DNA from 3 places in the Staphylococcus warneri genome. Region 1 is predicted to be linked to each of the others. Evidence: predicted binding sites of a transcription regulator. Region 1 holds the regulator's gene; each other region holds the start of a gene.

Region 1 (8,330 bases):
CAACTATAATGACAGGTACATTAGCTTTATCAATTACTTCCAAGTGTTTATTAGTAATATCGGTTGCCATTAAAATGATTGCATCCACTTTACTTCGAGATAAAGTTTCAATTGCTTCTATTTCCGCATCCATATGTAAACCAGTGTAGTTTAGTAGTAATTGATAGTTATGTCGTTGGCATTGATCTACTATACCTTTGACTGTTTCATCAACAGCGTAAGAGTTCATCCTTGGAATAATTGCACCTATAATACGTGTTTGAGTCGCTCTTAGACTTTGTGCAAACTGATTCGGTTGGTAGTCATGTTCATTAATAATTCTACTTAATTTTATACGCGTCTTTTGACTTACAGATCCATTATTTAAATACCTAGAAACTGTACTTTTAGATACACCTGCTAATTTTGCGATATCCGATATATTTTTCATAAAAGTTACTCACCCATCATATTTTGGAAAACTTATATTTATTCTATCATACATGTAATCGCTTTAAATACTATTTTCTAGTTCTTTGAAATGAAAAAGAGCACCCTATGTAGGATGCTCTGTCTATATTTATCAGTACTTTACGCTTTTTGAACAGTAATTGTCCAAGATGCATCACCGAGTTGTTCATAATTAGTAACAGGGTAACCATTTTCTGCCGCCCAATTAGGGATTGCCTCAGTTGCCTGTGTACAATCAAAATCAATTTTTAATTCATCGCCAAGATCTAATTCAGTCATTTTCTTTTGTGCTTCAATTAATGGGAAAGGACAAACCATCCCAACTGTACCTAATTCATATACCATTATAAATCCTCCTTACGTCGTTTGCGTTTGTTGTTTAACTGTTGTTTGTTGTTTTTTAGTCGATTGTTGTAATTGTTTCATAGGTTTAATAAAAATAAAGTAACTCATAAACCATACACCTAGAATCATTGAACCTAAGCCAATCCAACCTTGCCAACTCATTGTTGCCGTTTCAACTAAACCGTTACCGATTGAGCAACCACCTGCAACAGAGGCTCCAAAGCCCATTAAAATACCACCTATTGCACTATTTCTAATTGTTTTCTTATCTGGTAAACGCCATTTGAATTCTTTTGAACCTTTAGCAGCAATGTAGGAACCAAGGAATATACCTACAACTAAAAATGCGCCCCAATCAATGAGTTGAGTATTTCCAGTAATTAAGAAATTAACAATATTTGCTGAAGGCGTCGTAATTCCTAATCCATAATCTCTACCAGTAGAACTACTCATTGGCCAAGCTAATAATGCGATTAATCCAACTGCAATTGCTGCTACAAATGGATGATACCTTCTTTCAAATAAATAATGTCTTAAACCTGTATACTTTTGTTTTAATTTAGGAACTGCTACTTTAGGTTTTTTAAGTGTTTTAGTCACCAATATTAAAGTAATAATCGTTATAAGAATGACTAAAATCCAATTTGGAATATGCAATGTATCTGCCATACTAGCATTTTCATTTGTAGGTTGGTTAATTACTTTTAGAACTGGTGATAAAATACCTGTCTTAGTCATAGCACTTGTTAATGCATATAAAATAAGTGCAATCCAACTACCTATTAAACCTTCTCCTGCTCTATAATATGTTCCAGTAGCACAACCGCCTGCTAATACGATACCTATGCCAAAGACAAAAGAACCGATAACTGTACCAACAATTGGAAATGTATGTGCTGGAACATTAACTAAGCCTAAACTTGTTAAAATGAATAAACCAATACTTTGAACTGTAATCGCAACAAGCAAAGCATAAAACATTTTATTACTTTTTTGTACATACATATCTCTAAAACCGCCTGCTAAACAAAAGCGAGTTCGTTGCATTACGAATCCTAATAGTACACCGACAATCAAACCGCTTATAATCATCCAAACCATATTTTCACCCTTTTCCGATATAAATACTAAGTTATTTTACAGGATAAAGTGTTATATTTCAAGTTCACTATCTAAATTAGTTCTCCCAATGCATATCTTTATTGAATGTAGTTTTCACTTTACTAAAAAATAGTACACCTCTTTAAGATGTACTATTAAATATCGCTATTTTAAAGCGCTTGTATTTCATTTATATGATGAACTAACGTTTGTATGTCTTTTGATTTAAAATGACTGAATTTATACCAAGTTTGGTTATAATAAATAAATAATTTATGTCCTAGTAATCCCTTACGTACTTGGTAACGAATTATTTTTTTTACATCAATATCTAAATTTAAAGGATTATGATTTGTATAATATGACTTGAATATTAGTGTATGCTCGTTCAAAACCAATTGTCCGGGAATGTATATCAATGTAGGTAAATGAGCTTTATACATACAACTTACTTGAATCAAAAATTTACCATTCATAAAGAGTCCCCCTAATGACCAATATGCTATTTCATTGATTCATCATAATTTCTCATAAAGAATAGTAAGGACTGTAATTCAATACCTAAATCAATATGATGTACTTGAACATCATTTGGTGTACTTACTCTTGCTGGCGTAAAATTCATAATTCCTTTAATACCAGATTCAACAAGTTCGTCTGTAACACTTTGAGCAACATGTTCAGGAGTAGTGAGAATGACTACATCAATATCTTGTTTTGATAACGTTTGTTTTAAAGTCTTGCTATCTTTAACAACTACACGGCCTACTTGTTCACCGATGACATCTTGATTCACATCAAATGCTTCTGTAATTGTCATTTCATCGTGAATTGAAAAGTTATATGTTAATAATGCTCGACCTAAGTTACCTACACCAACAATTGCAATTTTAATATCATTACTACCACTAATTTCAGCTTTAAAAAATTCAATTAAACTATCTATATTATAGCCATAACCTTTTTTACCTAATTCGCCAAAATATGAAAAATCTCTACGAATCGTAGCTGAATCTATTTGTAATGCTTCGCTAATAGCTTTAGAATTAACACGGTCAATACCTTTAGTTTTTAGATTACTAACAAATCTATAATATAACGGTAAACGTTTTAAAGTTGCTCGAGGAATTTTAACGTTACTTGCCATTTTATTTGTCTCCCTTCGACACTAAACGGTTTCAATTTAATTTTATGTATATATGTTTGCAACAATAAAAATCCAAATAATTGTTTACAATGAATACTTGCTAATTATACATTAATAAAATTTAAAAATAAATATCCTAGTTTCAAGACACAGCTTAATACTGTAAAATAAATATTAATATGATAAACAAATATTTAAACATATCAAACTATATGTATAGTTTATAATGATATCGCATATTTAGAAAGGTGAAGTCGGATGATACTTTTACAACTTAATGACATCTCTAAATCGTTCGTTGGTGAAGATATCTTTACTAACGTTGATTTTGAAGTAAAAACAGGCGAACGTATAGGTGTTGTTGGACGAAATGGTGCCGGTAAATCAACACTTATGAAAATCATTGCTGGCGTTGAAGATTATGATAGTGGTCATATTTCAAAGATTAAAAATCTTAAGATGGGCTATTTGACACAACAAATGACACTAGACTCTAACGCCACTGTATTTGAGGAAATGTCAAAACCATTTGAACATATAAAAAATATGGAATTATTAATCAAACAAGAAACCGATTGGTTAGCTGCACATGCAGATGCGTATGATACCCCTACTTATCAAGCACATATGGAAAAATATGAATCTTTATCAAATCAATTTGAGCAACTAGAAGGTTATCAATATGATAGTAAAATTAAAACAGTTCTTCATGGGTTGAATTTTAATGAAGATGACTTTAATAAACCTATTAATGACTTCAGTGGTGGTCAAAAAACAAGATTATCACTGGCACAAATGTTGTTAAATGAACCAGATTTATTATTACTTGATGAACCTACCAACCATCTTGATTTAGAAACCACAAAATGGTTAGAGGATTATTTACGCTACTTTAAAGGTGCAATTGTCATTATCAGTCATGATAGATATTTCTTAGACAAAATCGTTACACAAGTTTATGACGTCGCTTTAGGTAGCGTCAAACGATATATTGGTAATTATGAACAATTTATTCAACAAAGAGATAAATATTATGAAAAACGTATGCAAGAATATGAAAAACAACAGGAAGAAATTAAAAGATTAGAAACATTTGTAGAAAAAAATATTACAAGAGCTTCAACAAGTGGCATGGCAAAAAGTCGTCGTAAAACCCTAGAAAAAATTCAACGTATAGATAAACCTATGATTGATGCAAGAAGTGCCAATATCCAGTTTGGATTTGATAGAAATACCGGAAATGACGTCATGCATATCAAACAATTAGAAATTGGTTATGATGATACCCCTATTACTAAACCTATTAATATGGAAGTATCCAAAGGCGATCACATTGCAATTATAGGGCCAAATGGTGTCGGTAAAACCACTTTGATTAAAACCATTGCTCAAAGACAACGTCAACTCGGTGGCGAAGTCACATTTGGTGCTAATTTGAAAATTGGTTACTATGATCAAAAACAAGCTGAATTCAAATCAAATAAAACCATTCTAGATTATGTGTGGGACCAATATCCAAATATGAACGAAAAAGATATTCGAGCAGTATTAGGACGCTTTTTATTCGTACAAGACGATGTCAAAAAAATCATCAATGATTTATCAGGTGGTGAAAAAGCAAGACTACAACTAGCCTTGTTAATGTTACAACGTGATAATGTACTTATTTTAGATGAGCCTACCAATCACCTCGACATAGATTCAAAAGAAATGTTAGAACAAGCTTTAGAGCATTTTGCAGGTACTATAATATTTGTATCCCATGATAGATATTTCATCAATCAATTAGCCAATAAAGTATTTGACTTAGATCATGATGGTGGCAAAATGTATCTTGGTGACTACCAATATTATATTGAAAAAACAGAAGAAGCTGCTGCTCTAAAAGCTAAAGCGGAAAGTGAAATTGAGTCTACAAATAACCCAAGCACCAAACAGAGATCGACATCATCATATGAAAATCAAAAACAACGTCGTCGCGAACAACGCAAAATAGAACGTGAAATCGAGCAACGTGAAGCTATCATCGAATCATGTGAAGCAAAGATCGAAGACATTGATTATCAACTTACACAACCTGATGTTTATAGTGATCCTATTAAATCCAATGAATTAGCGGAATTAAAATCAAACACCGAACAAGAATTAGAACAAGCAATGATGGAATGGGAAGAATTACAAGAAAAATTATAAATAACTATTATTTTACTAGACATTAAAAAGTAGAGTTTCTACTTTTTAGTGCCTTTTTTCTATCGTTTTATTGATTATTATTAACAATGATTATTGCCTATATGAAAGCTATCCACAGAGTTATCCTAGTTATCCACAAGTAATATGTAACTATTTTTAAAAGTTATTCAGATGAAAATATACTATATCCACAAAAATTAACACCACTTATCCACAAGTTGTGCACTTATTGTTGATAAGTACGCATGTTCCCTATTGACATAACTTCTAACTTCTCATTATTATCATTGATTGTTTCATATTAAATGATATGAAATAATTAAAATAACTATACATAAAGGAGTTTTTCAATGGACGATGTACAGTTATTTTTATTATTTGTATTAGGCGTTATTATTTTAACCACCGTCGTTAGTATTATTACATCAATCGTCAATAGAAGACAGTTCATTAATAAAATTAACGGCTTATGGCCTAATCAAGAAAAGATAGAAAAATTTATTAGGCCAAATGCGAAATATGATTATCAATTTCAAACTTATAGTGATCATTATAATGAACATCAACTTGTCGATGACAAAACTTGGTCTGACTTAAATATGGATGCCTTATTTCAAAGTATGAATTTCAATTTCACAGCACTTGGTGAAATGCGTTTATATGCTACTTTACGTAGGATGTATAAAGTAAACAATAAAATATTACTTAAACGTTTTAAAGAAGATACATCGTTTAGGAATCAAGTTTCATTACGGTTAGGTTTAGTAGGTAAAAGTGTTTATCCCCATTTTCCCGATCAACTCACACCTATTAAGTGTCAAAAAATATTTATGCTAGCACCATTATTACCGATTATCGCTTTAATTTATACATGCTTTGATGCGTCAAATGGCATTCTGATATTCGTCATAGCTTGCATGATCAATATCATTTTATCGGTCAGTTTAAAACGAACATTTGAACAAGATTTAAAAACCATTTTTTATACTGCTTATATTTTAAAACAGTGTTAAAAATCTTACTGAGATAGAGGGAACACCACAAGTAGACGTCAATTTCAATCACTTTAAAACTGCACGTTATTTGAGTGGTATATTAGCCAAAATCGAAAGCGTAGACTTAGCATCAGCCTTTGTTTTATTGATTAAAACTATATTTATGTTAGATTATCTAATTTTCCATACTATTCAGCATAGTTACTATAAATACATAAATGAAGTATTAAAATGCTATGATTATATAGGCCATTTAGATAATCATTATGCCATTGCTTTATATCAAGAGACATTGCAAGAATATTGCGAACCAGAAATCATTCAATATAGTAATACTCATCAACAATTATGTAAATTTAATCAACTTGTACATCCATTAATCAACAATGCTATTCCAAATGATTTAAATCTCAATCGAAATATTTTATTAACAGGCTCGAATGCGTCTGGTAAATCAACCTTCATGAAGACTGTTGCACTTAATCTTATTTTGGCTCAAACAATTGACACTGCGACAGCCTCTCAATTTAAATATGTGCCTGGATTAGTATATACATCAATGGCTAATGCTGATGACGTCTTATCAGGAGATAGTTATTTTATGGCTGAACTAAAATCAATTCGTCGTTTATTCAATATTTCTACGGAGAATCAAGTATACTGCTTCATTGATGAAATATTTAAAGGAACCAATACTACGGAACGTATTGCCGCTTCCGAATCAGTATTAACCTATTTATCTCATCTGCCTAATTACTACGTATTAGCAGCAACTCATGATATTGAATTATCAAATTTATTAAATATATCTTTTACAAATTACCACTTTAATGAATCAATTAAAGATGATTCCATTGCGTTTGACTTTAAAATCAAACCGGGTAAAGCTAATACAAGAAATGCAATCGAATTGTTAAGACTGACACAATTTCCTTCTGATATTTATGAACGTGCCAAACAACAAGTTAAGGATATATAATAAAAAGTCAGTAGTACGAGAATATATTTAATCTCGCACTACTGACTTTTTAATTATGATAAGGTTTCAATTGAAAAATCTTCAATATCAATGTTATTTTTTCCGTTCATTGACATATCACTACGAATGCCTGCTAAATAAAGATAATGACCTGCTGCACCAATCATCGCTGCATTGTCAGTACATAATTTCGGTGTAGGTATGGTTAATTGAATTTGATTGTCTTCACATTGTTTAGCAATACTTTCTCTTAGCCCACGATTACTTGCCACACCACCAGCAACGATTAATCGTTTAACATTATACGCTTTGCAAGCATGTATAGCTTTAGTCGTTAACACTTCAACAACACTGTTTTGGAAGCTTGTAGCAACATTTTCTGGTACAATCTCTTGTCCTTTTTGACGTTGATTATGCAATTGATTAATAACTGCGCTTTTTAGCCCACTAAAACTAAAATCATAACTTCCCTTTTCTAACCAAACTCTAGGAAATTGATACGTATCTTCACCTTTAGCTGCTAATTGATCAATTTGAGGTCCACCTGGATAGGGTAAATCAATGGTACGTGCTACTTTATCATATGCTTCACCTACAGCATCATCTCTTGTTTCACCTATGACTTCAAAATTTAAATGATTCTTCATATAAACCAATTCTGTATGACCACCAGAAACGATTAAAGCCATCAATGGAAATGTTAACGGTGTTTCTAAATGATTCGCATAAATATGTCCTGCAATATGGTGAACTGGTATTAACGGTAAATCATATGCAAATGCAAGTGCTTTTGCCGCATTAATACCTATGAGCAACGCACCTATAAGTCCAGGCCCTTGAGTTACAGCAATAGCATTGATATCATTCATAGTCACATTTGCAGTTTGTAAAGCGGTATCTATTGTCGTCGTAATCCCTTCGACATGGTGACGACTAGCAATTTCAGGTACTACACCGCCAAAGCGCTTATGACTTTCAATTTGGCTTAACACTGTATTAGATAATATTTCTGTACCATTTTTTATAACACTTACACTTGTTTCATCACAACTTGTCTCTATTGCTAAAATTAATGTCTGTTGCTTATTCACGTAAATTCACCCACATGACTAATGCATCC
Region 2 (8,330 bases), 920 kb from region 1:
TAAACATGCGTGCATAAAAATTCGAAGTAATTTCTACTCCTTTATCTTGTAATACTGGTACTGTTTCTTTTACTACGTCTTTTTCTCTTTCACTTAACATTATTTCCACTCCCGGATAACTCGTATTTAAAACCAAAACTTTTTACACTGTCATTCTAAACCTTAACTATGTAGTTAATCAAAGAAATGTTAAATTGTTCACATAACGTTCAATTTACATAATTTTAATTATTTATTTCTTATTATATGTATTAAATATCTAATTAATCAGGTATATTAAGACTATAGTATGATGTATTATTCTGAAAATTAACGTATGATATACATAAATCGTAGTTGACTAACATTCGGAGGTTACTTTATGAACAAACTAATTCAGTCACTATCAGCAATCGGAGTATCTGCTACTATAGTCACACCTAATCTAAATGCCGAAGCGACAACTAATTCGGAACCTCAATTAAGAGGCGTGAATGACATCATCATCGAAAAAGGTGAAGATTATAACCTACTTCAAGGCATAAGTGCTTATGATAAAGAAGATGGTGATTTAACACATAAAATCAAAATAGATGGCGATGTTGATACTACTAAATCAGGTACATATGAGGTTAAATACAAAGTCACAGATTCAGACGGTGCTCAAAAAACTTCAATTAGAAATATTAAAGTCAAATAATATTTTATATTTAGTTGAGATTAAATTCTCAACTTTTTTTATTTTCTGAATATCTTCAAATTATCTATCTAAAAATGCATTATTTATTGCAATTTCACAAATTTGTCCTTTTTCACAAAATGTACACACAATTTTAACAAATCTTACAATCCCCGTCATATCTCAAATTTTTTTAAATTTTTTGCTTATATCAATAATTTTTTTCTTTTAGGTACTTGTAAATATTGTGTAATAAACTAAAATTAGTGGTAAGCCCTACATTTGTAGTATTAGGAGGTCAAAAAAGTGTCAAAATTTAAGTCTTTGCTTCTAATGGTCGGAACACTAATTTTACTTAGTGGTTGTTCGAACATTGAAGTTTTCAATGCAAAAGGGCCAGTAGCAAGTAGTCAGAAGTTCTTGATCATCTATTCAATTATCTTCATGCTTGTTATTGTTGTCGTTGTTCTTGCTATGTTCGCATTCTTTATTTACAAGTATAGTTACAATAAGAATGATGAATCTGGTAAGATGCACCACAATTCTTTAATTGAAACAATTTGGTTTGTGGTACCTATCATTATCGTTATTGCTTTAGCAATTCCAACTGTTAAAACATTATACGATTATGAAAAACCACCAGAAAAAGACAAGGACCCACTTGTGGTTTACGCAGTAAGCGCTGGTTACAAATGGTTCTTTGCCTACCCAGATCAACACATCGAAACTGTTAATACATTAACAATTCCTAAAGATCGTCCAGTCGTATTCAAGTTACAAGCTATGGATACAATGACAAGTTTCTGGATTCCACAATTAGGTGGTCAGAAATATGCCATGACTGGTATGACTATGAATTGGACATTAACAGCAGATCAAACAGGTACTTTCAGAGGTAGAAACTCAAACTTCAACGGTGAAGGTTTCTCACGTCAAACATTTGATGTTAACTCTGTAAGCCAAAGTGATTTCAACAAATGGGTGAAAAAAGCTCAAAGTAAGAAAACGTTAGATCAAGATACATTTGATAAACAAATCTTACCAAGCACACCTAACAAAGAATTAACGTTTAATGGTACTCATATGGCGTTCGTTGACCCTGCAGCTGATCCTGAGTATATCTTCTACGCATACAAACGTTATAACTACGTTCAGAAAGATCCTAACTTCGTTGACGAAAAAGATCTTTATAAAGATGTAAAAGATAAACCAGTGAAACCAGCACGTAAGGTTACTATTTCAAACGCTAACTACAAACGTCATGGTATGACACCAATGATTCTTGGCAACAATGAAAAATACGACAATGAATTCAAGAAGAAAGAAAAACACAATTCTAAGGAAATGGAAAAAATTTCCAAAGAAGCAAAAGACGATAGTCCGTCTAAAAAAGATGATCATGGAGGTGGACATTAATGAATTTTCCATGGGATCAATTAATCGTTAAAGGTAACTGGATGATTACAATGGCACAAATTGGTGCGCCATTCTTAGTTATCGGCCTTATAGCGGTAATTACGTATTTCAAATTATGGAAATATCTTTATAAAGAATGGTTCACATCCGTAGACCATAAAAAAATCGGTGTTATGTATTTAATCTGTGCCGTATTAATGTTCGTCCGTGGTGGTATTGACGCGTTACTTATTCGTACGCAATTAACTATTCCAGATAACAAATTCTTGGAATCAAATCACTACAATGAAATTTTCAGTACGCACGGCGTTATCATGATTATATTCATGGCTATGCCATTTATCTTTGGTTTATGGAATATTGTTGTTCCTTTACAAATTGGTGCACGTGATGTTGCCTTCCCTGTAATGAACAACGTAAGTTTCTGGCTATTCTTTGCTGGTATGATTTTATTCAACCTATCATTTATCATAGGTGGATCACCAGCTGCTGGTTGGACAAACTATGCACCACTTGCTGGTGAATTTAGTCCTGGTCCAGGTGTTAACTACTATCTAGTTGCAATTCAAATCTCCGGTTTAGGTACTTTAATGACCGGTATCAACTTCTTTGTAACAATCTTAAGATGTAAAACACCAACAATGAAGTTTATGCAAATGCCAATGTTTACTGTAACAACATTCATTACTACTTTAATCGTTATCTTAGCTTTCCCTGTATTAACAGTGGCTTTAGCTTTAATGACAGTAGATAGAGTGTTTGGAACAGCATTCTTTACAGTTGCAGATGGCGGTATGCCTATGTTATGGGCGAACTTCTTCTGGGTATGGGGGCACCCTGAAGTATATATCGTTATCTTACCTGCATTTGGTATTTACTCTGAAATTATTCCAACATTTGCGCGTAAACGCTTGTTCGGTCATCAAAGCATGGTCTGGGCAACTGCTGGTATCGCGTTCTTAAGTTTCTTAGTTTGGGTTCACCATTTCTTCACAATGGGTAATGGTGCTTTAATCAACTCATTCTTCTCAATTTCAACAATGTTAATCGGTGTACCTACCGGCGTTAAGCTATTCAACTGGCTATTAACATTGTATAAAGGTCGAATTACTTTTGAGTCACCGATGTTATTCTCATTAGCATTCATCCCTAACTTCCTATTAGGTGGGGTTACTGGTGTAATGTTAGCGATGGCATCAGCTGACTATCAATATCACAACACTTATTTCTTAGTAGCTCACTTCCACTATACATTGGTTACTGGTGTAGTATTTGCCTGCTTAGCTGGTTTAATCTTCTGGTATCCAAAAATGATGGGCTACAAATTAAACGAAACGTTAAACAAATGGTGCTTCTGGTTCTTCATGATCGGATTTAACGTTTGTTTCTTACCACAATTCATCCTTGGATTAGATGGTATGCCACGTCGTTTATACACTTATATGCCTTCTGATGGTTGGTTCTTATTGAACTTCATTTCAACTATCGGTGCTTTATTAATGGCAATTGGTTTCTTATTCTTAGTGGTAAGCATTGTTTACAGTCACATTAAAGCGCCACGTGAAGCTACAGGCGATAACTGGGATGGCCTTGGTCGTACATTAGAGTGGACTACTGCTTCAGCAATTCCACCTAAATACAACTTTGCTGTCACTCCAAATTGGAATGACTATGATACATTTGTAGATATGAAGGAACATGGTCGTCATTATTTAGACAACCATAATTACAAAGATATTCATATGCCAAATGACACTCCAGTTGGTTTCTGGATGGGTATCTTCTTCACAATTGGTGGTTTCTTCTTAATCTTTGAAACAATCATTCCAGCGGCTATCTGCTTAGCAGGTATCTTTGGTACTATGATTTGGAGAAGTTTCCAAATCGACCACGGTTACCATATCCCTGCTTCTGAAGTAGCTGAAACTGAGGCTCGTTTAAGAGAAGCACGAATTAAAGAAAGGGAGGCTGTAAGTCATGAGTCATGATACTAATACAATCGATTCACGTACGCATGAAGGCGAATTAAATAAACTTGGCTTTTGGATTTTCCTTACAGCCGAATTCGCGTTATTCGGTACCCTATTCGCAACGTTATTAACTTTGCAACACGGTGGCGATTACGCTGGCAAGATGACTACAGAATTATTTGAATTACCATTAGTTTTAATAATGACATTTGCGTTATTATTAAGTTCATATACATGTGGTATTGCAATTTACTACATGCGTAAAGAAAAACAAAACTTAATGATGTTTTGGATGATTCTTACTGTACTACTAGGGCTTGTATTCGTAGGTTTCGAAATCTACGAATTCGCACATTATGCAACTGAAGGTGTTAACCCTACTATTGGTTCCTTCTGGTCTAGTTTCTTTATTCTTTTAGGAACTCATGGTTGTCACGTTTCAGTTGGTATTGTTTGGATTATTTGTTTATTAATTCAAATTGGTACTCGTGGTTTGGATTCATATAATGCTCCAAAATTATTTATAGTAAGTTTATACTGGCACTTCTTAGATGTTGTTTGGATCTTCATCTTCACTGCCGTATATATGATAGGGATGGTGTATAGCGGATGAATACAATCGTAAAACATACTGTCGGATTTATTGCTTCTATCGTATTAACGCTTTTAGCAGTTTTCGTAACTCTATACACATCAATGACTTTCCATGCTAAAGTAACAATTATTTTTGGATTTGCATTTATCCAAGCTGCAGTTCAATTATTAATGTTCATGCACTTGACTGAAGGTAAAGACGGTCGTGTGCAATCATTCAAAGTTATCTTTGCAATTATCATAACTCTTGCTATCGTTGTCGGTACGTATTGGGTTATGCAAGGTGGTCACTCACACCACTTATAAAAAGTATAGAAATCATACTTTTAGACCTGTTAGCATTTGCTAGCAGGTCTTTTTTGCGTCAAAATATAATTACTTACTATTTTTAAGGAGAAGATGAACATGACGATATCATTGATTATAGATACAGATCCTGGTATTGATGATGCGGCAGCTATTAGCTTAGCGCTCAATCACCCGCAATTAGATGTAAAAATGATTACAACGGTAAATGGTAATGTGAATATTGATAAAACAACTGCTAACGCTTTAAAATTAAAATATTTTTTCAATAGTCATGTGCCTGTTTTTAAAGGCGCATCACGTCCATTAATTTCAAATCCTGTTGATGCAGCTGAAGTTCATGGGGATTCTGGTATGGATGGCTATGATTTTAAATCTCCTACAGATGAAAAAATTTCACCTATGAACGCTATCGAAGCCATGAAAAATGTATTAAAGGAAAGCACTTCCCCCATTACTATTGTTGCTATTGGACCATTAACAAATATTGCGCTTCTACTTGCTACCTATCCAGAAATCAAATCAAAGATTAAGCAAATTGTAATTATGGGTGGTAGTAGCGGCAGAGGTAACGTTACACCTCTTGCAGAATTTAATATATATTGCGACCCTGAAGCAGCTAATATTGTTTTTAACTCTCAACTTCCTTTGGTTATGATTGGATTAGATTTAGCACGTCAAGCCATGTTTTCCCATGAATTTATAGAAAAAATAAAAGCAACGAATCAGACTGGTGATATGTTATCTCAATTGTTCCAACATTATCGAACTGAAAATGTTCATGAAGGTCTCAAATTATATGATGTATTCACTATTTTATATTTAATAGATGCTGATCTATTTAATGTATTTGATGCAAATGTTCAAATAGAATTACAATGTATACTTACTAAAGGGGCAACTGTTGTAGACTTTAATTCAATAGAACCTAACTGTCAGGTTGTTCATTCCCCTATTTCAAATTATTATCAACATGCGTTTTTACAAGCGCTTGCTCATTGTAAATAAATCAAAAACGCACATGTCGTATGTCTCATAGACAACAACATGTGCGTTTATATTTATATCATTATCATTACTTCACTTGAATTCCAGGAACATTATATTGCTTTTTCTGATGAAGCATATCATAGAATACATGTTTCATTTTATTCTCATTTGTTTCATCTGCTGTTTCGCCTTCAACAGTTAAGTTGCTTGCTAATATCACGATATATTTATCATTGTAATATACTGTGAATTTTTGTCCGAAGAATACACCATTGACTCGGTTCATGGTTGGCGTAACATAAAAACCGTATCGGTATTCCTTAGGATATTGTTTTGTACCAAATTCATGAAGTAATGGATTCGTTACATCCGCATCAAATATTTTATAATGTTGTAAAGCAAGTATTAATTGCCCCATATCATGAGGTGCCATATATAAATTACCTGCACCATAATATTGATCAAGAATTTTAGGATGCATTAAAGAGAATTTATTATGATTGATTTTATAACCCCTAGCCATATACTTTTGATATACTTTCTCATCAAAGAAAGCACTATGTTTTAATTTAAAAGGATTGGCTAGTCTACTATAATAATTTTCAACATAAGGTTTATGAGTTACTTTTTCAATTACTTTCGCAAGGACTAAATAATTGCCATCATTATATTGATGCTTATGATAAAATTTGTCATCAATGCCTTTTTGCTGAATTGATTTAACAGCTTGATCTAGATTTTTAATATTTGTAGATGCTTCATATTTATGTAGACCACTCTCATGTAGCATCAAATCTTTTAGCGTTATCTCTTTGCTTGTTTTAAACCAAGGTAAGTATTTTGTCACGGGGTCATTGATATTGACCTTATTTTCAACTTCAAGTTGTTTTAACATTAATCCAGTAGTGAATTTTTGAGAAGACCCAATTAAATACATCGTATTAGCTGAATTTTTTTCACCATTTTCGAAGTTTTTAAATCCATAACCTTTATCTAATTTAACTTTTCCGTTTTCAAATACAGTTGCAGTTCCATTAAAGTTAGTTGCTTTCAAATAATTATTGATATCTTTGTATACAGGATTTTTCTTATCCATCACATTTTTTAGTTTCTTAGGTGCCTTCTCATGTTTATCTTTTTTCAATATGTAAGTTTCATTATCGTTTTTTTGAAAAATACGACTGTCTGTTTGTAAGTATTCGCTCCATTTTCTCCCAAATATAATCATTAATACAATAAGTATTACTAATACTATTATGAAAAATATAATTTTAGTCTTATTCAGTTTCATGTTATTATTTGCCTCACCTGTTAATATCAATATTTTTCTTCAATATAAAATTTTGATATTATGACAATCATTTTTTATATCCATAATACTCCTAGAAAAATATTTAAATTAATCTATTATTTTTTTCTTTCTCAAATACAGAAGTAACACAACACTATCTTATTCAATTTTAAACTTACTTACACCATCCCCTTTTTAATCAGAAAATCAACTATAATATTAATGCACACTTATCAAGTAAATGAAATATAGTTAGTTAGTATAGTATTCATTTTATACACTATGCATAATTATAACGTATATCCCTTTTTAAATCACTTTAATTAAATGATACCTCTATAAAAAATTATTTCCATTGTACTTTAGTACCATAAAGCTAAAATGTGTATTAAAATTTTATTAAAGTGCGCAGATATATTACTAAATGTGTGTACGTAGTCTACTAAAAATATGTTCTTCAATTTAATCATTTATCAATACTTAACAGCTAGTCATCGAAAAATAAAATCATAGTATATAAATAAGGTATAATTATGCAAAATAATATGCATTGCTAAAAGATATAATCAAGAAGTCTATAAACCATTAACTCTATATCACATACTCATTCAATTATTTGTTACATAATAATCAATTTCAGTTTTTTTCTATAAATTCACAATAAATATAACTCTCTTATCACACTTAATACTTGGAATCATTTATAATATGAGATGTAAATTAAATTTTAAGAATGTAATAATTTTGTATATGTATGTGTTGTAATTTTAACTATAAAGTAATACAATTTAAGGCTATAGTGTGGAAAATAAATAACAACGATACCAAGAAACAACATAACTTTTAATAAAATAAAAAAATAAGTTTATACTATTTAGGAGCAACAAATATGAATAAATTTTTTAAATTCTTTTTAATTCTACTAACCTTCGCTCTTATTGCAATTCCTGTTGTTTTTGCTAATAATCTTTTCAAATCATCGGAGAAAGCATTTGAATCTTCTCAAGATAAAAGTAACGCTGATCGGCAATCTAACTTAAGAAGTTCAAAAATCGACCCTGAAAAAGATCCAATCTCTATCTTATTCTTAGGTATCGATGATAAT
Region 3 (8,330 bases), 340 kb from region 1:
ATGGCGATTGAAGAAGATGAGAAACTTAACATCAAAACTTTAGGTGATAGAGTTTTCTTAGATTCAGGCACTTTAACACCATTACTAAAAAAATTAGAAAAGAAAAATTACGTTGTTCGAACTCGTGAAGAAAAAGATGAAAGAAATCTTCAAATTTCACTGACAGATCATGGTAAAAGTATTAAAAAACCATTATCTGAAGTGTCATTAAAAGTATTTGGCGAATTTGATATCGACGTTAACGAAGCTAAAGAATTAATCAACCATCTTCAAATGTTTGTTTCTAAAAACTTTGATAAATCCACGGAAAAGTAATACTTCTATAGAGAAAAAGACAAAAGTAAACTTTCCCTCAACATTCATATCTTTCTTTTATTCATGTAAATCCAAGTTATGTGAACCAATGTTTCATATTGTAAGCTTTTGTCTATATTCTCTAGAACGAGTAATCACTCCATGAATCCTTTTTACTTTACCTCACCCTAAACAGTACATATAATGAATTTACAATTAAATATGATTCAAATTTAGTTAATCAAAAGGAGCGAATAGTATGCCTAGTAACGACTTCTTTAATAATTCATTTTTGAAAAATGACCCTACTGATATGTTTAGAGACTTAGGTAAACAAGTTTTTAATCAGTTTTCAACACAAGCATTTCCAGCTAATTTATATAATGAAAGCGATCATTATTTAATAGAAGCTGAACTTGCAGGCGTTAAAAAGGAAAATATATCATTAACTTTTGATCATCATACATTAACGATTAAAGCTAATAAGTATTTAGAGCCTCATAATGGACAAGCACAATTGAATGAACGCTCTAACGGAGAACTTGTGCGTCGATTTGAATTTGAAGATGTAGATAAAGATTTAATCAAAGCAACATTTGAAGATGGCGTCTTAAACATTCGCTTACCTAAACAACAACAAGAATCTGAAGACGCAACAACTATTTCTATATTATAAATCAAAATATAACACCCTCGTCACGGTATAACCATGATGAGGGTGTTATTTATTTATGCTTCTTTTTTATTTAAATGAACCATTGTGATTAATGCGATAAGTCCAAAAACAGCTAAAAAGATAAATGCTAAATGACTTGAACCAGTCATACCTGTAACATATGTGATTACTAATGGTGGGAAAAAGCCACCAAGCCCCCCCATCATTGATACAATACCATTTGCTGATCCAGCTTCTTTCGCAAAATATGAAGGTACTAATTTAAAAATAAGACCATTACCAATACCTGCACATACACTTATCATTAAACATCCAATGGTAAATAATGCGATGTGATTAGAAAATCCTAAAATTAATGCACCTATAATCATAATGACAAAATCTACCATCAGAACTTTAACTGCATTTAATTTATCACCTAGTATACCTCTGACTGGTCTCAAGAAAGTCGCTAAAGCAATAAATATACCTGAACGAATACCTGCATCTACTTTATCTATACCAAAATGTTGTACAAGATAGTTTGGCAAAAATAGTCCAAAGGCTACAAACGCACCAAATGTAATAAAGTACCAAAGACTTGTATAGTATAGTTTATAATTTTTAAATAAGATTTTCATTTGAGCTATTAGTGGCACTTTTACTTTAGGCTCACGATTATCCCCAAATATAAACATTAATACTGCAAATATAGCAATAATAACCAAATAACTTCTAACCGTTGCTTGCCAACCAATAATCCCTGCAATTGGCGGTGCTAAAAAGGATGAAATGGCTGTCCCTATATTTCCCATACCATAGATACCATTTGCTAATCCTACTTTATCTTTTGGAAAATATTTTGGAATTGATGTAACACCTACAGAGAAGATGGCACCACCAACACCAAGAAAGAATCCAGATATCATCATCATTTTTGGTGATTGTGCTTGTCCTAAAAAGTAAATTGGAAATAAAAGCACTATAAAGCTACAGAAAAACACCCATTTGGCTCCAACAATATTAGTTAAATAACCAAAAGGGACACGTAATATTGATCCTAAAATTACGGGTATTGCTAAAATAATGGATAGTTGTCCCGCTGATATTTTAATGTCTTGAGAAATAAACGGCATTAATGGAGAAATAATACTCCAAGCCATAAAACCAACCACTAAGCTAAGTGTTTGTAATGTGAGTTGAAATCCACCTTTTGTCTTGTCCATATTTTCACCCTCGTCGAATTCATTTATTTATTAGTACTATGTGGGCCTGCCTTTTAATAGCAGTATTAATGAACATAGAACTAATCTTAATTTGATTTTATCTACTTTGTGAAAAACTGAACATTAGGATAATCCCTTATTTATATAAGTAATTCCCCTATTAATAGGATCACAGTAGCTTTCACTACTGCGTAAGAGGGTGAAGAACAGAAATTTTACATTTCGTCTTTCTTCCCCGGCACATGATGACTAGGTGAGTTACAAGTATCACGTAGTAACTTACCAGTCATCCACTGCCCCTAACCATTAAAATGGAAGTACTTTTAAGGATCACAGTAGCTTTCACTACTGCGTAAGAAGTACTAACCATTAAAATGGAAGTACTTCTTTAAATGCATTAGAGCCCCTAATCGCTATAGCGATCATTCTCTTCGGTTCGCCTTAGCTTCGCTAAGGCATAAGAGCCCCTAATCGCTATAGCGATAAGGGGCTCTAAAATTCTAATAGTTTCTTTTTCATGGCGTATTCTACGAGTTCTGGTTTTGATTTTAATTCTAGTTTGTTCATAATGTGTGTTTTATGTGCTTCTACTGTTTTCACTGATACAAATAGTTTTTCTGCTATTTCTTTATTACCGTAGCCTTTTGCTATTAATGGCAATATCTCTAATTCCCTTTTGGATAACACTTTGAATGGATCTGATGTATCTGTATATTCCTGATTACTACTGTTTACAAATTCATTGACTAATGAGGTTGTTAATTTCATATCCACATATGTCTCACCATTATAAACCGTTCTAATAGCAAGCAATAGTTGTTCATCAGGTGCGTTTTTCAAAATATAACCTTTCGCACCGTTCCTCAATACATGAAATAAATACTCTTCATCATCATACATCGTTAAGATTAAAATCTTAGTTTCAGGAAAACTTTCATGAATTTTACTCGTTGCGATAAGTCCAGATTCACCTGGTGGCATACTTAAGTCCATTAATAGCACATCAGGTTTAAACTCCATGACTTTTTGATAGGCTTCTACACCATCAGCAGCGGTAGCAACTACTTCCATATCCTCTTGATAATTCAATATCATAGAGAAACCGGTTCTAACAACTGCATGATCATCGGCAATAACTATTTTCAACATTATTCCCCCAAAAATTAATTTACAGTGGTACTTCTAAAGTAATAATCGTTCCTTTACCTATATGCGTTTCTATGTTTAAATTCCCTTCAACAAGTTCTGATCGCTCTTTCATTCCATATAACCCTAGTCCAGATCCTCTTGGCTTGGAAGATGGATCAAATCCTTGTCCTCGATCAATAATTTCAGCGATTAAAGTCAATTCATTTTGCTGAATAGTGACTTCTACTTCACTAACACCAGCATATTTTAAAGCGTTATATACAGCCTCTTGAACAACTCGATAAACGACTGTTTCCACTTCACTATCAAATCGATGATTGACAATGTTAGAAACATAATTGATTTGCATACCATAATTTTCTTCGAATTGTTTAAAATACGATTTAAATGCTGCCTCTAGTCCTAAATCATCAAGGGATGCAGGACGCAATTCAACTGATAAATGTCGGACATCATCAACGAGTTGTGACATTAATCCTTCAATATTTTTAACATCATCTAATATCTTCTCTTTATCTTGTTGATATTTTAACAAACGTAATTGAACATCAATATTCAACATTTCTTGAATAACACTATCATGTAATTCTCTAGATATACACTTACGTTCATTTTCTTGTGCAGAAATTGTTTTTCTCATCATTCGACGTTGATTCATTTTTTCTTGTCGTTCAATTTGAGGTGCAACATCTTGCAAAGTAAATGCGTTGATGCCTTTAACCGGATCAATTGTAATGTAAGAAGCTGTAAATGGTGCGATTTTTCTGTTTTTTGTTTTCATAAATACTTGGAATTGAGAGTGATGAGGTTGTTCTACATCTAAAAAGCAATCTTTGCATGACTGTAAGTCATACTCATTCGTGTAACCCTCGCATCGTCTGCATATCGCATTTGTCATCGCACTATAATTTTCTTCTTCCGAAATGACCTCTTTAGCTGCTTCATTCATTGCTATGACTTTTCCGTTATTATTTACAAAAACAATCTTCTCATTTGTACTTTCAAAATAACGTCTTAACAACACTTCAAGTTGTTCATTATTAACCGTCAAGTTAATCACCTAAATTTCTTCATTAAATATCCCTAATTGTTCATAAATATCTATATCATACACATTTATTGGTAATGGTTTATGATTTCTTTGGCCAAACAACATGACACCATACACTTGTTGTTGATACCAAAGTGGAATCGCTATGACCGCGGTTAAATTTTCACTGAGTAATATAGGAAACTTAACCTTTTCATCAGGTGTTAAAGCCATGTCTACATTAGCAATTACCATTCTCTTTCCCGTTTTCATCACATTACCAGCTAGACCTCGCCCTTTACGCAAAATAATCAATTTATATCTATCATTCTTATTGCCTGACACATATTGCCATTTTATAGGTGAAAAGGTGCTCGCTGATTCATAAAAAGCTAACGCTGCAAAATCAAAACCTTGTTCTAATCTAATTCTATCAATATTTTCTTGAAAATTTTGGCTTTCAAACATTGAATCTGGCATCATACTATTTCCACCCTTGAATTACTATAGTTTATTTTTTCGGTAAATAATGTACCTTCTATTTGTATATGATAAGGGTACACTCCATACATGAACTAAACGCGTAAATGGCCAACACGCAAAAATGGTAAACCCTAATAACATATGCAATTTAAATTGCAATGGTACATTGGTCATCAAATCTGCATGAGGTTTAAACATAAAGAGTTGTCTAAACCAAACTGAAATGGTTTCACGATAATTAAATTCGATATGCATCATATTCGTAACTATTGTAGAGTAACATCCCATGAAGATAATGATTAATAAAAGAATATTAACAAAAATATCTGAAAATGAACTTAAACGTCTCACATTTTTGATTGTAATTCTTCTAGCGGTAAGTAACAACATACCTATTAACGTCATTATACCAAAAATACTACCAATATATACTGCCCCAAAATGATACATATGTTCACTAACACCTAATGAATCCATCCAATATTTCGGTATGACAAGACCAACGACATGTCCAAAGAAAACGGGAATTACGCCTAAATGAAATAGTAAGCTTCCCCATTTCAATCTCTTTTTTTCAATTAATTCGCTAGACTTTGCAGTCCAAGAAAACTGGTCATACTTAAATCTAGCAATGTGTCCGATGATAAATATAGCGATACATAAGTATGGATATATGACCCATAAAAATTGATTAATCATGCAGAGCCACCCCTTCTGGCACTTGTAAACATAATTTCAACGTCTTTCTTAATGCTTGAATGACATAACCATATGGATGGTTGAGTTTTCCAAGTTCATTTGCCATGACATATGTTCCATCTTCAATAATCATAATGACTAATTGAATATTTTCTTCTGCCCTTTCATCACCACGCCATTCTATAGTTTGTAAAAATTGTAGCATCAACGGTAGATAATCTGACAGTTCATTATCTACCATTTTCAAACCAAACATTTCGTACAATACTTTAAGTTTTGCTAACATTTGCCCTCGCTCTTTTTGCGTATCAAATTGATTATATGTCATATATAAAGGGGCTTTTTTGCTAAAATCAAAGGTATCTGTATATATTTGTTGAATTTCAGATAACGTATATTGCATCATCTGTTCTCTAAATGCTAATAGATCTTGATACCCCGGATGACTAGGATCGATAACTTCGTTAAATATATTTTCATTAAATGTCTTTTTCTCAGGGAAGCATAATTGCATTGCGATATATCCTAAACTGTCTTGATATCGATATAAATTGTCAAAGTTAATCACGGAAAATCCCTCCATAGAAACGCTCGTTATAAATGTCTTGACCTGACTTGTCCGTAGCAACTGCGACGCCGCATCCTTCACAATTCACACCAAAGTTTTCGCCACCATAACCTTGCGAACCTTGAGCGTGATACGTATCTAAATAAGTTTCTTTATGTGTTGTCGGTATCACAAATCGTTCTTCATATTTGGCTAAACCTAATAATCGATACATATCTTTCGTTTGTCGTTCAGTAAGACCTAGTTGCGTTAGACGTTCAACATCAAAATCTTTTTGAGTCACCTGTGCTCTCATATAACTTCTCATCATAGCCATTTTTTGTAGTGCTTGTTTGACCGGCTTAGTGGCACCTGCTGTAAACATATTCGCTAAGTATTCTATCGGTAAGCGCATTTCTTCTATGGCAGGAAAAATCATATCCGGATTTTGTTCTGAATTTTTACCTTCAAAGTAACTCATAATTGGACTTAATGGTGGACAATACCACACCATTGGCATTGTTCTATACTCTGGATGCAATGGGAATGCTAATTTATATTCAATGGCTAATTTATAAATCGGTGACTGTTGTGCCGCTTCAATCCATTCATGATTAATACCATCTTTTTCAGCTTGTGCAATGATTGCTTCATCAAATGGGTCCAAGAATAGTTCCAATTGCTTTTCATATAATTCTTTTTCATTTTCAGTTGATGCCATTTCTTCTACTCTGTCAGCGTCATATAATAATACGCCTAAATATCTCATTCGACCTGTACAAGTTTCTGAGCAAACTGTAGGCATGCCTGCTTCAATTCTAGGAAAACAAAATGTACATTTTTCAGCTTTATTCGTTTTCCAGTTAAAATAGACTTTTTTATAAGGACATCCAGTCATACAATAACGCCATCCACGACATGCATCTTGATCAACCAAAACGATGCCATCTTCATCTCTTTTATACATAGCACCTGATGGACAAGACGCAACACAGCTTGGATTAAGACAATGTTCACATAATCTTGGTAGATACATCATAAATGTTTCATCAAATTGAAACTTGATATCTTCTTCTATCTTTTGAATATTAGGATCTTTAGGCCCAGTCACATGACCACCAGCTAAATCGTCTTCCCAGTTAGGTCCCCATTCAATATCCATATTTTCACCAGAAATAACAGAGTAGGCTCTTGCTACTGGAGAGTGTTGACCTGCCTTAGCTGTTGTTAAATGCTCATAGTTATAATTCCAGGGTTCATAATAATCTTGAATCAATGGCATATCAGGGTTATAGAAAATCTTTCCAAGTGCTATTTTAGACCACTTACTACCAGATTTAAGTTGTAATTTCCCTTTCCGATTCAATACCCAGCCGCCTTTATAGTGCTCTTGATCCTCCCAACGTTTGGGATAACCTGTACCAGGCTTTGTTTCAACATTATTAAACCACATATATTCTGCACCAGGTCGATTTGTCCATGTGTTTTTGCAGGTAACGCTACAAGTGTGACAACCTATACATTTATCTAAATTCAACACCATTGCTATTTGCGCTTTAATCTTCAAGCCAATTGACCTCCTTCATCTTTCTTACTGCTACATATACATCTCTTTGATTTCCAATTGGTCCATAATAATTGAAATGATAACTAATTTGAGCATAGCCACCTATGAGTTGTGTTGGTTTCAAATGAATTCGTGTTGGTGCATTGTGTGAACCACCTCTAGTATCAGTAATTTCAGAACCAGGTGTTTGAATATGTTTATCTTGTGCATGATACATAAACATAGTACCTTTAGGCATTCTGTGTGAAATGACAGCTCTCGCTGTAACGACACCATTTCGGTTATATACTTCTAACCAATCGTTATCCTGAATGTCATGTTCAACTGCATCCTCATCAGAAATCCATACTGTTGGTCCACCTCTAAATAACGTCAACATATGTTTATTGTCTTGGTACATAGAGTGAATATTCCATTTGCCATGCGGTGTTAAGTATCGCAATATTAAAGTGTCAGTACCGCCTTTAATTTGCTTATCCTTAGTACCAAATACCATTGGTGGTAATGTAGGTTTATAAATAGGCAAACTTTCTCCAAATTGTTGGAAAATCTCATGATCAATATAGTAACTTTGACGACCAGTTAACGTTCTAAATGGTACGAGTCTTTCTATATTTGTTGTAAATGGTGAATAACGTCGTCCATTTTTATTTGAGCCAGGGAACACTGCTGTTGGAATA

The links. The regulator Rex, encoded in region 1, represses fermentation and respiration genes when NADH is low (regulators of the CRP and FNR family bind a similar motif). The targets are predictions, from matches to a motif close to TTGTGAAATATTTCACAA.
Region 2: the regulator Rex is predicted to act here: its motif matches at 723-740, upstream of qoxA (cytochrome aa3 quinol oxidase subunit II).
Region 3: the regulator Rex is predicted to act here: its motif matches at 2,282-2,299, upstream of EL082_RS02295 (nitrate/nitrite transporter).

What each region holds. Positions count from the first base shown of each region.
Region 1 covers NZ_LR134269.1:836,276-844,605, reverse strand. The annotation lists gene EL082_RS04100 (LacI family DNA-binding transcriptional regulator) at 1-430, opposite strand, end outside; gene EL082_RS04095 (sulfurtransferase TusA family protein) at 571-795, opposite strand; gene EL082_RS04090 (YeeE/YedE family protein) at 808-1,896, opposite strand; gene EL082_RS04085 (hypothetical protein) at 2,067-2,372, opposite strand; gene EL082_RS04080 (redox-sensing transcriptional repressor Rex) at 2,399-3,043, opposite strand; gene abc-f (ribosomal protection-like ABC-F family protein) at 3,302-5,236, shown strand; partial or broken gene EL082_RS04070 (MutS-related protein) at 5,587-7,210, shown strand; gene tsaD (tRNA (adenosine(37)-N6)-threonylcarbamoyltransferase complex transferase subunit TsaD) at 7,264-8,301, opposite strand; gene rimI (ribosomal protein S18-alanine N-acetyltransferase) at 8,294-8,330, opposite strand, start outside.
Region 2 covers NZ_LR134269.1:1,755,929-1,764,258, forward strand. The annotation lists gene EL082_RS08580 (globin domain-containing protein) at 1-100, opposite strand, end outside; gene EL082_RS08585 (DUF5011 domain-containing protein) at 362-679, shown strand; gene qoxA (cytochrome aa3 quinol oxidase subunit II) at 965-2,074, shown strand; gene qoxB (cytochrome aa3 quinol oxidase subunit I) at 2,074-4,062, shown strand; gene qoxC (cytochrome aa3 quinol oxidase subunit III) at 4,052-4,657, shown strand; gene qoxD (cytochrome aa3 quinol oxidase subunit IV) at 4,654-4,944, shown strand; gene rihC (ribonucleoside hydrolase RihC) at 5,044-5,952, shown strand; gene EL082_RS08615 (serine hydrolase domain-containing protein) at 6,020-7,225, opposite strand; gene EL082_RS08620 (LCP family protein) at 8,115-8,330, shown strand, end outside.
Region 3 covers NZ_LR134269.1:499,374-507,703, reverse strand. The annotation lists gene EL082_RS02305 (MarR family winged helix-turn-helix transcriptional regulator) at 1-315, shown strand, start outside; gene EL082_RS02300 (Hsp20/alpha crystallin family protein) at 554-970, shown strand; gene EL082_RS02295 (nitrate/nitrite transporter) at 1,024-2,175, opposite strand; gene nreC (nitrate respiration regulation response regulator NreC) at 2,668-3,321, opposite strand; gene nreB (nitrate respiration regulation sensor histidine kinase NreB) at 3,344-4,375, opposite strand; gene nreA (nitrate respiration regulation accessory nitrate sensor NreA) at 4,385-4,837, opposite strand; gene narI (respiratory nitrate reductase subunit gamma) at 4,859-5,536, opposite strand; gene narJ (nitrate reductase molybdenum cofactor assembly chaperone) at 5,529-6,104, opposite strand; gene narH (nitrate reductase subunit beta) at 6,097-7,650, opposite strand; partial or broken gene EL082_RS02260 (nitrate reductase subunit alpha) at 7,640-8,330, opposite strand, start outside.